3 regions of the Paenibacillus sp. MER TA 81-3 genome follow, and region 2 is predicted to be linked to each of the others. Evidence: predicted binding sites of a transcription regulator. Region 2 holds the regulator's gene; each other region holds the start of a gene.
The links. The regulator NrdR, encoded in region 2, represses ribonucleotide reductase genes. The targets are predictions, from matches to a motif close to AACACNATATATNGTGTT.
Positions count from the first base shown of each region.

Region 1 (4,723 bases), on a different contig from region 2:
AGCATCATAACCATATGTTTGCGGTGCGACTTCGGCACATAGGCGATAATCGTCCGTTCGAAGACATCGAAATCCTTCAATATGTAAAAAATCAAAAACGGCACTATTAAGGCAATAAACAGCATATTAATGGTGGCGCCGATATTGTCCATAAAGTTAGAAATTCCTTTGCCGAGCCGTTCCTCGAACGCATACAACCAATCGTTCAGCCCAGAACGTACGGAAGGCGGCATGATAGACGACTGACTCAAGCCGTCCATCAGCTTCTCCGCCTTCGCATTGAGATGCGGCATTTGATTGTTAAGTTCCTCGAGCTGCTTCATCAGCATCGGAATCATATTGATGAGAATGACGGTAAGCGAGGCGATGAATACGACGTAGATGAGCAGCACCGCCATCGTGCGGGGCACCTTGCGCTCGTTCAACAGTGTCACGACGGGATTAAGCACATATGCGATAATCATCGCAATGAAGAACGGAGCCAGCACGGCCTTCATAAACCCGTACACATGCCCGATCAGCGGCTTCAACAAGAGTAGAATATATACAATAATAAGACCAAGCAGAATATAGACTCCGTATACGAACAACCGATTTTTCCAAAAACGTTCCACTGCATTCCACACTCCGTTCGGACGAGCATCATACAGTAGAGTATATGTAACTCAAGGAAAAATTAACCCGTCAGGTTGACCGCAAATCATTCGCCAAATGCGCTGGTTGTCGCTCCCGCAGAAACGAAGGCCGGGACGGCGCCGCTCCATTAGAAACGGACCGTCCACGAGCACATCGACATATTGCAGAAGCTCGCGCTGATCTGCCGTACCTCGCTGCAATAGATGCTCCACAGTATAACCGGTGTACGACCAAATATGGCGGCCGGCCTCCTTCAGCTTGCGCGCAAGCTGCTTCACTTCCTTGGCCTGCATGAACGGCTCTCCTCCAGACAAAGTGACATCGGTCAGCGGATTGGACAAAATTTCCACTGCGACCTCGTCCACAGTCATCTTCGTACCGTTCCTAATATTCCACGATTCAGGATTGTGACAGCCAGGGCATTGATGCGGACATCCGCTGAAGAAGACGACCGTTCGCAGCCCTTCGCCATCAACGACGCTGTCATGAAGGATCGAAAGCACCTGCAAGCTCATCCGTGCTTCACCCGCTCCGATTCTTCGGAACGCTTCGCCGAGTTCCATTTATTCATATCTCCGACCAAGTAGCCCGTAATGCGGCGGATGCGTTCAATCTGATCGCTGGGACTGCCGCATACCGGACAGTCCTCTTCTATCGTATCGTGATGACCGCATGCCCGACAGCGGTCCACAGGGTGGTTGATGGAGCCATAGCCGATTCCGTTCGCGGCCATGGCGCGAATGAGCTGATTGAGCGCTCGCGTGTTGGCTTTGGCACTTCCGTCCAGCTCTACATACGTAATATGTCCGGCATTGCATAGCTCATGGAACGGCCCCTCAATCACAATTTTGTCATATGCCTTGACGTCATAGTACACAGGCACATGAAAGGAATTCGTGTAATAACTTCGATCCGTAATTCCTTCCCTGCAGCCGAATTCAGCCCGATCCTTATGCGTAAACTTTCCAGACAAGCCTTCCGCTGGCGTAGCGATGAGCGTCATGTTCATGCCAGTAGCATCGGTCGCCTCGTCCATCCGCTTGCGCATGTGAGAGACGATGCGGAGGCCGAGCTTCCATGCTGCTTCCGATTGGCCATGGTGCTCTCCGGTTAAGGCGACAAGCGCCTCCGCGAGCCCGATAAAGCCGACGCTGAGAGTCCCTTCCTTCAATACCTCGCGCAGCTCCTCTTCCGCACGAAGCGCTTCGCTGCCCCGCCATACACCCTGCTTCATCAGAAACGCGAAATCCTGAACCTGCTTCTTGGCCTGATACTCATAGCGCTCCAGCAATTGCTTCACCGATAGCGACAATAACTCGTCGAGCCGCTGGAAGAAATCGGACACATTGGCGGACAATAGGGCAAGCCGCACAAGATTAAGCGAGGTAAACGACAAATTCCCTCTCCCGAGCGCTGTCTCTTTTCCGTTAACATTGCCCATTACGCGCGTGCGGCACCCCATGTAGCACGCTTCACTCTCCGCCGTCCCGTCGTAATATTGCGCGTTGAAGGTCGCATCCAAAAACGCAAAGTTCGGGAAAAGACGCTGTGCCGTCGTCTCCAACGCGAGCAAATATATATCATAATTCGGGTCCTCAGGTTCGAAGTTGACACCTGTTTTCACCTTGAAAATTTGAATGGGGAAAATCGGCGTCTCTCCTTTGCCGAGTCCTGCCTGCGTCGCGAGCAGCAGCTGCTTCATCAGCATGCGCCCTTCGACAGAGGTATCCGTCCCATAGTTAATCGAGATAAATGGAACTTGGCCGCCTCCGCGCGAATGCATCGAGTTCGCATTATGAATGAATGCTTCACATGCTTGGTATACGTCTCGTTCCGCAAGACGCCATGCTTCCGCTTCCGTGTCGAAGCTTGGATCAAGCGGCAGGGTTGCTATGTAACGCATATGACGCTCATACGTCTTGCGCACATATGGAGCAAGATCATAGTCAAACATCGGATAGGCTTGCCCGCCATGCTGCTGATTCTGGTTCGCTTGCAGAATGATGGAAGCTAGTGCCAGTGCGCTCTTAATATCCTGCGGCTCGCGCATATGACCATGGCCGGTATTGAACCCGAGTCGAAGCAGCTTGCCGAGCGGAATTTGGCAACAGGTCGTCGTACCGGAAGCATAGAAGTCCAAATCGTGCGGGTACAACAAATTATGGTCCATCGCTTGTCTCACGTCTGGTGATAGCAAGCGCTCCACCGCGTACCAACGAGCGCTTTCACTTGCCATCTTCCCCATCATGCCCATTGGGGAGCGACCGTCCACGTTCGCGTTTTCCTGCATTAAATCCTTGTTGCCGCCGTCGATAATTTCATGCAGCGAGCAAGTCAGCTTATCCGAAGCGGATGCTATATCTAGAGATGTGTTCATCTTCATTTCACTTGTTCGGGGAAGCTGACTGTCCCAACCTGCCGCCACAGCGGTTCCTTCTTGATTTTTGTGCATTTCCCAAGCCGTGTTGCGGCGTTTCACCGGTATCATCGTCATCTTCGTCCAGTCCTTCCATTGCTATATTCCAGGCAAATCACTATATGTAGTGTATTTTTATGTTTTCAAACACAATATGTATTATGCCTCAATCATTATAAACACAATATGCGCTTTGTCATAGTCAACACAAAAAGCGCCCGTTCCCGTGTCAACGACCGAGTTCGAGCGCTTAGGCATTATTTTGAACCGTTCCTGTTCGCATCCTCTAGGATGAAGCATGCGCTTCCGGATAAGGAGGTGTCACAAAATCATCACCGAAAAATAAATCGTCCAACGAGCTTAATGTACCGTCTTCTTCCACTTGAAATACAGACATTTTGTCGCCGTTTACCGTCAGCTCTATAAAACATCCCCAGCAATAAAATTGGTGGGAGCCAATTTTCCCGATATCTTTGGAATTGCAATTCGGGCAGCGCATCATTCTCACCATTCCGTCCATTGACTAATTTGTTCGTACTAAATGCTATTTCAGCTTTCTTCAACGACGATAACATCAGCGCCCCACTTCAAGCCGCTCATCCCATCTATCTGCCGTCTCCCTTCCAAAAGGTCAGAAAGCAAACCGTCTGATATTTCCAGACCTGTTATATGGTTACCCATATTTGGCTGAAAATAAACATCGGCGACCCATCCCAATTGTGATCCTTCCGTTGTTACGACAGGCAAATCTCTCATTGCCGTCTTTCCCGTAAGAAACGATCGTTCTATATGGATAGCCTCCGTCTGCCGGATGGCTTTATCGTTCGCTATCATGATGGCATCTTCGCCACAAGCCGTTACGTCCTCCCATCTTACGACAGATATGACGTTTGCTTTGCGGCCACTTCCTTCAAGCTCTATATGTGTAATACACCATTGCTCCGTGATACGGAAATCCTTCACTTTAGATACTTGCTTTCCTGTTTCAATTTCATATACAGGCAGACCTATCAATTCCAACAACTTCATGTCGGGGCCTCCTCAGCTTACGGCATAATCACTTTCTTGCACACATCCGCGACTTCGCCTGATGCTTGTCCAAGAAGTACGAGAACTCGCTTACCGCCGTATCTATGCTGCCCCTCCTTTCACGCCGTGGAATTGCCCTTACTTTCTAGTACGAACACGTGAAACGATGGTTGCAATTTGTTGAGCGACGAAAGCTGCCTCTTCCCTAGTATTGCCCAATCCGAAGCTGAAACGTACAGCCGTGCGCTTGCGTTCTTCCGGTAAATTCATTGCTTCCAGCACATGGGACACTTCCAATGATCCCGATGTGCAGGCCGAGCCGCTTGCTGCCATGATGCCTGCAATATCTAAATTCATCAGCATCGTTTCGGTAGGAACGTCGAGTATGCTCACATTCAAAATATGGGGCAGCTGCAAGGAAGAATGACCGTTCCACACCACGCGATCTCCCAAAGTATCCTTCAACCCTGTCCACAGCGCTTCCCGGATGCTGTTCAGTTGCTGAATCTTCTCATCTAACGAACTGACCGCCCGCTCCACCGCTTCGGCAAAGCCGGCAATTCCCGCAATATTTTCCGTGCCCGCTCTGCGTTTGCGTTCTTGGTTGCCCCCGAAAAGAAACGGATCCCAAACGGCGCCTGT
Region 1 covers NZ_JAMAWB010000008.1:50,666-55,388, reverse strand. The annotation lists gene M3650_RS13020 (AI-2E family transporter) at 1-614, opposite strand, end outside; gene nrdG (anaerobic ribonucleoside-triphosphate reductase activating protein) at 666-1,145, opposite strand; gene M3650_RS13010 (anaerobic ribonucleoside triphosphate reductase) at 1,148-3,013, opposite strand; gene M3650_RS13005 (hypothetical protein) at 3,339-3,551, opposite strand; gene M3650_RS13000 (PRC-barrel domain-containing protein) at 3,602-4,081, opposite strand; gene M3650_RS12995 (cysteine desulfurase family protein) at 4,220-4,723, opposite strand, start outside.
Region 1: M3650_RS13010 (anaerobic ribonucleoside triphosphate reductase) is a predicted target of NrdR. The motif match lies at 3,167-3,184, and genes of this name have one in related genera.

Region 2 (4,723 bases):
GCGCCGAAGCCGTCGCCGTACATATGACCGAAACCGCCGTATTGCAGCTCCTGCCCATTCCGGTTGCGAGCAGCGCTGTTGAAGCCCGATCCGCTAATGATAACCGCACCGTACGGACGGTTCGTGCCTGCTCGCATTCCGATCATCGTGTCGCACGCAATGGCATGGCGTTCATAGCCAAGCTCCGCAATCATCGGACGCAAAATCGTGTAATCCGGCTCCCGATCCGCACCGGCAAGCCCGAAATAGGCAAACGTAACGTCGTCCTTAGTCAGATTGGCCGATTCAAGTGCCGCGTCACAAGCAAGGCGTATATTGCGCGCGGCAATGTCACGGTGGATCTGATGATTGCCGTTGCCAGCCAATCCTTTACCTAATACATTTCCATGTGCGTCAATTAGTAGGGCGTGTGTTTTGCTGCCTCCAGCGTCCACTCCCAAGTAGATGCTCATCAGTTCCTCTCCTATCTCCGGTTTTGTTCGGCGCCCCTGCGACAATCGCTGAATGCGCATACAACGCTTTATAGTTACCTTACACCTTTTTTTCAAAGATAGACTACTACTAATTTCGCAAAAACTAATACAATCTTACTGTTTATTCAATTGTCTTTGCTGACGAAGTTCACTGGGTGACATTGTGTAATGCTGCTTGAACAAGCGATTGAAGTTGGATAAATTTCGAAAGCCGCATTCTTCTGCGACATCAATTATCTTCTCGTCTGAGGATTCTAATAAATAAGCCGCATGGGTCAAGCGCAGCTGGATAAGGTAGTCAAGCGGCGAAGTGCCGACAGCCTGTTGGAATAAAGCACTAAAACGAGAAGGACTCAGATGAGCCAAATCCGCAAGCTGCTTCAATGTCCATTGGTAAGATAAATGCAGCTCCATCGTACGGATAACTTCTTTGAGCGCATGCATGCCACGATGCTTGACAGGTGCGGGATTGGCATCCGATACGGAAAAATGACGGTTCACCAATGCGAGAAATCGGGTCAATTGCGCGTGAACCACAGAAGGATAGGAAGTGTCTCTCCGGTCCATCTCAAGCGTAATATCCTGCAAAATATCGACTAGCTGCGGAATTGCAGGATGCTGTCGGCTTAGCAGGTTCGTAAACTGTACGCCCATTTCGCGAAATGGACGCAACACATCGTGATCATAACGGAGCTCCATGGCGAGAAGTGCCTGGTCGAACATGAACACGTCCATCGTAAGGTTGTCCGTTTCGAAGGCGCGATGCAGGTCATGAGCGTTAATTAGTAAAATGTCCCCTTCCTGAAAGTGATACTTCACCCCATTGATTAAATAAAACCCACGGCCTCTGCGAATGTAGTTAATCTCCAGTTCCCGGTGCCAATGCAATCGCTGAGAGCCGGGACTGACACCTTCTGTTGTTGCGGCCATGAACGGAAATGAATCAGGCAAATTAATAAGATCACGGATGATGGTCTGTGGTGTGTCCGTTCGGGTCATCCATTCTGTCTCATTGAAAAGTTCCATAATACTTGATACCCTCCCTCCTGCAAGACTCATCGCATTCTCATATATCCATTACAACAAAAAATACGGATGACCGCAATTTCCGCCGGGTATAAATGGGTGAGACCTATTCGAGACTTGCATGGAAAATTGCACTTCAAAAAAAATGTGCCAATACGTGATTTACGACTTTTTCCTTCGTTTTTCGTATTTTCTCACGTATTCAATAATCCGCCAGTAATAACTTTGCCTTCAGGATGTTATAATTTAAATTGACAAAGACACTCAAAAAACATAATATGTTACTTGCGAAAAATTTAAGGATGCAGGTGAAACGAAACGTGACCTATGAACCGATTGTAAAGGAAAAAACGTTAATCGAACGCAACGATTCCGAAAAACTTTATCAGGTAAAAGTGAAGCTGCAAGATGGTACGCTGTGCCGTGTGTTCTATAACCATGGCGAGAAAAGCATTAGCCGTTTACTGACGATTCCTTGTCCGATTTGCCGGAAAGACTTTATTTGCAAATGCTTGAATCGATTCGCGGATCAAATTGACAGCCAAGTGAATTTACCTGAAATGCTTGCTGAATAAGAAATTTGTCCTATTGCATTTTTAATACTGTGCATGGTACAATATAACAGGTGAACGGGGCCATAGCTCAGCTGGGAGAGCGCTTCGCTGGCAGCGAAGAGGTCAGGGGTTCGAGCCCCCTTGGCTCCACCAATCCATGTTATACTCGATGACATCTCTTAACGAGGTGTCTTTTTTGTGTTTGCTTACAAAAAAAGAACCCCTGCTTCCTCGGGTTCTTACATTTGTTGTTATTCTTGATGTTCTCCCAAAGAATTTTTGGATAGTAAATGATTCAATTCCTTCATGAACATATTAATGTCTTTGAATTGCCGGTATACGGACGCAAATCTGACATAAGCGACCTCATCAACCGGATACAGCTGCTCCATTACCAGCTCGCCGATAATGCGGCTCTCCACTTCGGCATGCGCCGTATTGCGCAACTGCTTCTCCACTTCCGAAGCAATCATCTCCAGCCGTTCTACCGATACCGGCCGCTTTTCGCATGCCCGAATGAGCCCGCGCAGCATCTTGTCCCGGCTGAACTCCTCCCGGCTCCCGCCTTTCTTAATGACGATAAGAGGCGTCTCATCTACCATCTCAAATGTTGTGAAGCGTCGGCTGCACAGCTCGCACTCACGCCTGCGGCGAATAGACTTATTATCATTCGCCGGACGAGAATCGAGCACCTTGGTTCCTAAATGATCGCAATAGGGGCACTTCATTTCATTTCCTCCGTCCTTTACGCCTGATGTTAATCAATTTGATGAAAATCCCAATCGTTACCTGTAATGAACTTTACAAGAATGCGCACAATACAATTACCAACCGCAAGGAGGTGAATAGATATGAGCCAAAACAATCGTTCCAGCAACAACCTGGTTGTACCACAAGCAACGGCAGCACTCGAGCAAATGAAGTTCGAGATCGCTCAAGAATTGGGTATTGCCATCCCGCAAGACGGGTACTATGGCAACATGGCGACTCGTGACACCGGCTCGATCGGTGGATACATCACGAAACGTCTTGTACAAATGGCTGAGCAGCAACTTGCAGGTCAATACAAATAAGTTAGAAGAAGCATCGGCTCAAGCGGTGATTTAAACATCGGCTCGTCCGATGCTTCTTTGTCATTTCAATGGTGTCGGATAAATATCTTTATATTTATCATAATAATGGATGACTCGTTGAACATACAACTTCGTTTCTCCATATGGTATTTGATTTTTGGCTGTTTCATATTGGCCGTCCCACACTTGCGTTCGCATCCATTTGTTCACATTTCCTGGACCCGCATTGTATGCGGCAATGGCAGCAATCCAATTTCCGTTGAATTGCTTGTACAGGGAATTTAAATACCACGTTCCTAAATGAATGCTGGGATCAACCTCGTTCTTCAGCTCATCCATCGTCCAGTGCCTCTGCAACTGTAACTGTTCCATCGCCCAGGTCGCTGTTTCAGGCATAAGCTGCATGACGCCAATCGCTCCTTTACGGGATTCACGCCCGGCTTGGAAATTCGTTTCCACTCGAATGATCGCCGCCACGAGAAGCGGGTCGACCTTATACTTTGCCGCATGCTTGCGTATTTCGTTCTCGTAAGGAATCGGATACATCCAACGCCCCAACCATTGGGATTGAACGAACAAAATAAACAACAAGCCCAAGAAAAGCGACAACAACACTCTTTTCTTGCGCAGAACCTTCATAACACGGTTCATAACAATCCTTTCTGCGACCAGAAACGTTCAACTTGCTGCTCCGTATATTCAAGTCCTTTACTGTTATCAATGACGACATCGGCAAGCTTGCGCTTCTCTTCAATGTCCCATTGCGACTGCAATCGGCGCTCCGCTTGTACCTCGTCAATTCCATCCCGCTGTATGAGGCGCTGAAGTTGGATTTCCTTCGGAACATATACGACGACTACAGATTCAAACATTTCCGTCAGACCCGATTCGTATAGCAACGGCACGTCCACCACAACGAGCTTATCAGGGTACTCCCCTTCCAACCTGCTCATTTGTGCTATCATTTCATGCCGGATGGCCGGATGAGTAACTCCCTCCAGCACTTTGCGCTGCTCCTCGCTAGCGAATACGACCTCCCCCAACCGCTTGCGGTCTAAAGAGCCGTCCTCAAGAAGCATGTCCATTCCGAACAGCTCCGCAATCTTGTCCAGAACGGGGCTGCCAGGAAGGACAACCTCCCTGGCAATCCGATCAGCATCAACAAGCAGAGCGCCCCGTTCCACAAGCAGGTTAGAGACGGTGCTTTTCCCCGACGCTATCCCGCCGGTTAATCCGATGTTCATGCTTTCACCTCGTTTATATTTTGCTGTACTTCATTCATATCTGTAAAAGTTTCCTAAGCGTTCATGTTCAAAAAGATGCTTTGTGAATCAAAAGGGGACATTTTGAACAACCTCTAGGAGAACAGCTTTATAATCCCCATCATAATTAACATCACCCCCGGTATGAACGTCAATTTCCCAATCCAGCTGAATTGAGCGCAAGCGATGCCCACTTGTAACCCGATTCGTAAAAAAGTGCCGCTGAACAACGCGATGATAAGCGCTGTAGCGAATGGCGGATAACCGAGCAAAGCCGCTCCAATTCCTGCTCCGAACGCGTCCAGAGACAAAGCGACGCCCAGCCATGCCGCTTC
Region 2 covers NZ_JAMAWB010000011.1:197,162-201,884, forward strand. The annotation lists gene M3650_RS18040 (N-acetylglucosamine kinase) at 1-452, opposite strand, end outside; gene M3650_RS18045 (helix-turn-helix transcriptional regulator) at 588-1,499, opposite strand; gene M3650_RS18050 (hypothetical protein) at 1,808-2,074, shown strand; tRNA gene M3650_RS18055 (tRNA-Ala) at 2,131-2,206, shown strand; gene nrdR (transcriptional regulator NrdR) at 2,305-2,781, opposite strand; gene M3650_RS18065 (alpha/beta-type small acid-soluble spore protein) at 2,905-3,126, shown strand; gene M3650_RS18070 (lytic transglycosylase domain-containing protein) at 3,187-3,777, opposite strand; gene coaE (dephospho-CoA kinase) at 3,774-4,370, opposite strand; gene M3650_RS18080 (MntP/YtaF family protein) at 4,484-4,723, opposite strand, start outside.

Region 3 (4,723 bases), 190 kb from region 2:
TCAGCTTGTGCGCCTCGTCGATAATGAGCATGTCGAATTCTTGCTCCATCAAGAATGCTTTATGCGGATCGCGCTTGGCCGTATCCATTGAGGCGACGACGACATCTGATTGCCACTGGTATGCTTTCTTCTGCGCGATGGCGGGGATGCCAAATTTATGATTCAGCTCCCGCACCCATTGCAGGACTAGCGATGCAGGCACCAGAATAAGTACGCGTTTGACGAGACCGCGAATCATGTATTCTTTTAGCACGAGCCCGGCTTCAATCGTCTTGCCGAGCCCGACTTCGTCCGCGAGTATGGCGCGTCCCCGCATCTCGTGCAGCACTTTGCGCGCGGTCTCCACTTGATGGGGCAGCGGCTCGACGTTTTGGACATGCGAGAGACAGAGCAACTCGTCGAAGGCGTGAATCCGCTTCGCTTGCTCGGCTTCATAGGCAAGTTGAAACAGCGTGAAGTCATCCCACGGGCCGTTCTTCTCGAGCCTTGCAGACAAATCTTCCGTCCATTCGTGATCCAGATAGAGCGGTACTTGGCCGACTAACCTGTCCGGCGTCGGCAGGGATTCCTGTGGTTCGGGAGCTGAGGCGTCAAGCGACGGCTTCGTCGCTTGGGGCGAGGCTGCGATCTGGGCAAAGCTATGAGCAGCACTCGCATGACCATCATGTACATGGTCTCCGTCTGGCTGCCGCACGATTTCCATTGCAGACGCAGCATTTATGGAAGATACGGGCGCCGCATTGTTGGTTGCGGGCTGCACAGTATTGGATTTCGGCGATTCGTACGTTGGCATCCACTCGACCTCCTTGCTTTAGCTGTAGTATGGTCCTTTTTCGAAGGTTTCATAACCTGATTGGATGTAGTTGGAGGTGGCTTGCACGCAAAAATGGACAGAGTGCAAGGAGTAAAAAAGGGAGATTCATAGAGAAAAAAGAAGCTTGGCAAACTCAGTCTCCATTCTTTGCGGGTTATTTCACCTTTTTACATTAGAAATTCTATATATAGTATAGTACAATGATTTTCGCACACAATATATTGTGGAAGATACATACAATATCGAGAGGTTTGATTACAAGTGTGCTTACAGTGAAATTGAATTAGGAGGTTGTTTTCTTTGAAAACGGTGCAGAAGCAACGCTTGGAAGGGCTAAGCGAAAAAATATTTTTGGATCGCTACGCATGGAAGGATGCGGATACGAACAATACGAAGGTCGGTGACGTCGTATTGGTGTTGACGAAGGACGATCCGAAGTTCCCAGCCAAAGAAGTCGGTGAAGTAATTGCGCGTGACGGACGTTTTGTATCGGTCAAGGTGCGCAGCGGCGAAGTGGTGCAATCCACGGTAGAGAAGCTGACGCTAACGATCGAAAAAACGCCGGAAGAAATGTGGGACCGACTCGCGTCTGCGATGGCATCGGTAGAAGCAACTCCGGAAAAACAAACCGAATGGACTGAAAAGTTTCGCTATATATTGGATGACTGGAAGCTCGTTCCGGGCGGACGCATTGCGGCTGGAGCAGGGGCAAGCGAGGAGCTTACGCTCTTTAACTGTTATGTAATACCTTCGCCGAAGGATAGCCGTGGCGGCATTATGGAAACCTTATCGGAAATGACGGAAATTATGGCCCGCGGCGGCGGGGTCGGCATTAACCTGTCTTCGCTTCGTCCGCGGCGCGCCATGGTACGCGGCGTGAACGGATCTTCAAGCGGCGCCGTATCTTGGGGCGGCTTGTTCAGCTACACGACGGGCTTGATCGAGCAAGGCGGCAGCCGGCGCGGTGCGCTCATGCTCATGATTAACGACTGGCATCCCGACGTACTCGATTTCATAACAGTGAAGCAAACGATGGGTCAAGTGACGAACGCCAACCTGTCCGTCTGCGTGAGCAACGACTTCATGAAAGCCGTGAAGGAAGATCTGAATTGGGAGCTGGTGTTCCCGGATACAGCGGATCCGGAGTATGACGAGCTGTGGGACGGCGATTTGGACAAATGGAAAAAGGCAGGCAGGGCGGTTATACCGTATCGTACCGTAAAAGCGCGCGAAATTTGGCATACGATTATCGAGTCCGCATGGAAATCGGCGGAGCCTGGCGTCGTGTTCATGGAGCACTACAACCAAATGTCGAACAGCTGGTACTTTAACCCGATCATCTGTACGAATCCGTGCGGCGAGCAAGGGCTGCCGGCTTGGGGTGTATGCAACTTGTCCGCGATCAACCTGTCCAAGTTCTACGACGAAGACAACGATGATGTCGCATGGGACGATCTGTCGATGGTTACGCGATATGCCGTGCGCTTTTTGGATAACGTCATCGACAAGACACCGTACCATTTTGAGAAAAATAAAGAGAACCAGCAGAACGAGCGCCGTGTCGGCCTCGGCTCCATGGGTCTGGCTGAGCTTATGATTAAGCTCGGTGTTCGTTATGGCAGTCCGGAATCGCTGGAGTTCCTCGATAAATTGTTCGGCTTCATCGCACGCGAAGCGTATCTGGCTTCGTCTGAAGTTGCGGCGGAGAAGGGCTCGTTCCCGGCATTCGAGACGGAACCCTATCTTCACAGCGGGTTCATGAAGAACATCGTCGACGTCTATCCAGAAGTAGGGGAAGCGATTCGCGCGAACGGCATGCGGAACGTGACCGTCATTACGCAGGCGCCGACAGGCAGCACAGGCACGATGGTCGGCACATCAACCGGGATTGAGCCATACTTTGCATTCAAATATTTCCGTCAGAGCCGTCTCGGCTTCGACGAGCAATTCGTGCCGATTGCGCAGGAATGGATGAACGCGCATCCGGGCGAACCTTTGCCTGACTATTTCATTACGGCGATGGATCTGTCCGCTGAGGATCATATTCGTGCGCAGGCGGCTATCCAGCGCTGGGTGGACAGCTCAATCTCGAAAACGGCGAACTGCCCGAATGACTTTACCGTAGAAGAGACAAAAAATCTGTATGAGCTGGCGTTTGACCTTGGTTGCAAAGGTGTCACGATCTATCGTGACGGCAGCCGTGACGTTCAAGTGCTCTCTACAGACAAGGGAGATAAGAAGAAGGAAGAAGGTAAGGCGGAGGCCGCTGCGACATCCGAAGATGCAGCTCAAGAGACAGAGAAGGAGGCCTCCAGCTCGATCTCGACATCGGAAACCATTGCCGTTACATCTCAGCCAGAGTTGAGCGGAAACAACGGATCGAATAACGTCTACAAGCGTCGTCCGCAGGTGCTGCGCGGCGCGACGTACAAGATTAATACGCCGTTCGGCATGGCGTACATTACGATCAACGATTTGAACGGAATTCCGGGAGAGATCTTCCTGAATGTAGGGAAGGCCGGATCGGACGTATTCGCGATGGCGGAAGCGCTTGGCCGCGTATGCTCCCTGTTCCTGCGTTACGGGGATCATGGCAACAAGGTCGAGCTGCTCATCAAGCACTTGAAAGGCATCGGCGGCTCTGGTGCTATCGGGTTCGGAGCCAATCGCGTAGAATCGATTGCCGACGCCGTGGCGAAGGCGCTGGAGATTCATCTGCAGGAGACATGCGACCATGGGTCCGCAACCGATCCCGCGCCAATCGCGGCGACGATCGCCGCACCGGTCATCGGTCAGGAGCCAACGAAGGGCGAAGTGACGTCCCGTGACCTGTGCCCGTCCTGCGGCACGGCCTCGCTCCTGAACGTGGAAGGCTGCAAGACGTGCGCGAACTGCGGATATAGCCGTTGCTCGTAAGTGGGAGGACGAGTCTATTCCGTTGTTGCGTGTGTTGGTGTCATAATTATTGAGGAAATTTTTAAAATTAATAAGATAAGATTCTCGTATTTATTGAGAAGTGTATAAATATACATCAACATACAGAAATGTTGTAATATAATTAGAAAAGTGTAATAACTTTATATGAAGGCAAGAGTGGAGTGCTTAAAGTGCTTCACTCTTTATTTTTTCATACGAGGTGAAAGTAATGACACAACCCTTATTAATCCGTTTGACGCCTTTTGTTGATGAAAGTTTAAGCGGGTTTGTTGTAAGACTCGCTGAAATAAATCTTATACTTCCTAAGGAGTTACTTAAAATTGCAATTTGGATATGAAAGACGTTAATAGAACGGTAAATGAGGAATCTGGAAAGCAGTGGTGACCCATTCTTGGATTCACCTTTGTTCAGGCCAACCTGTACCCGGCGGCGTAGCTCAACATTTTGGAGCCAATCCAGCGTGAAAAGCGTGCGCTCCATACGTCCTAATTCCCGAAGTGCAACGAACAAGTGGTTGTAAAAGTTACACCATTTACGCAAATAGTTTTTCCATTGAAACCTCCGTATCTTTTTACGGTCTCAGTTCGTTTACAAGGAGAAATCAACTGAAACAGGAAAGTGGGGGTATAAAAAATGAGTGTTTATGTTCCTTATGTTGTCGAGCAAACCGCTCGTGGTGAAAGATCAAGGGTGAGGACTTTAATATTATTTTATGTATAAATTTCATTTTACGGAGGCCCGATATTATGGAAATTTCAAAGGGAGTAGAAATGCTTCATCTAGATTTTCATGGGAATATTATTCACCCAATTCTTTTGTGGGATCGAGAAATGGCTGTTTTAATAGACACAGGATTCCCAGGGCAAATTGAAGATTTACGCGTGGCAATGGAAAAGGTAGGAGTGTCGTTCGACAAACTAAAAGTTGTGATTTTGACGCATCAGGATGTGGATCATATAGGCAGTCTTCCTG
Region 3 covers NZ_JAMAWB010000011.1:12,132-16,854, reverse strand. The annotation lists gene M3650_RS17210 (DEAD/DEAH box helicase) at 1-793, opposite strand, end outside; gene M3650_RS17205 (adenosylcobalamin-dependent ribonucleoside-diphosphate reductase) at 1,115-3,730, shown strand; partial or broken gene M3650_RS17200 (Tn3 family transposase) at 4,139-4,267, opposite strand; gene M3650_RS17195 (MBL fold metallo-hydrolase) at 4,498-4,723, shown strand, end outside.
Region 3: M3650_RS17205 (adenosylcobalamin-dependent ribonucleoside-diphosphate reductase) is a predicted target of NrdR. The motif match lies at 1,025-1,042, and genes of this name have one in related genera.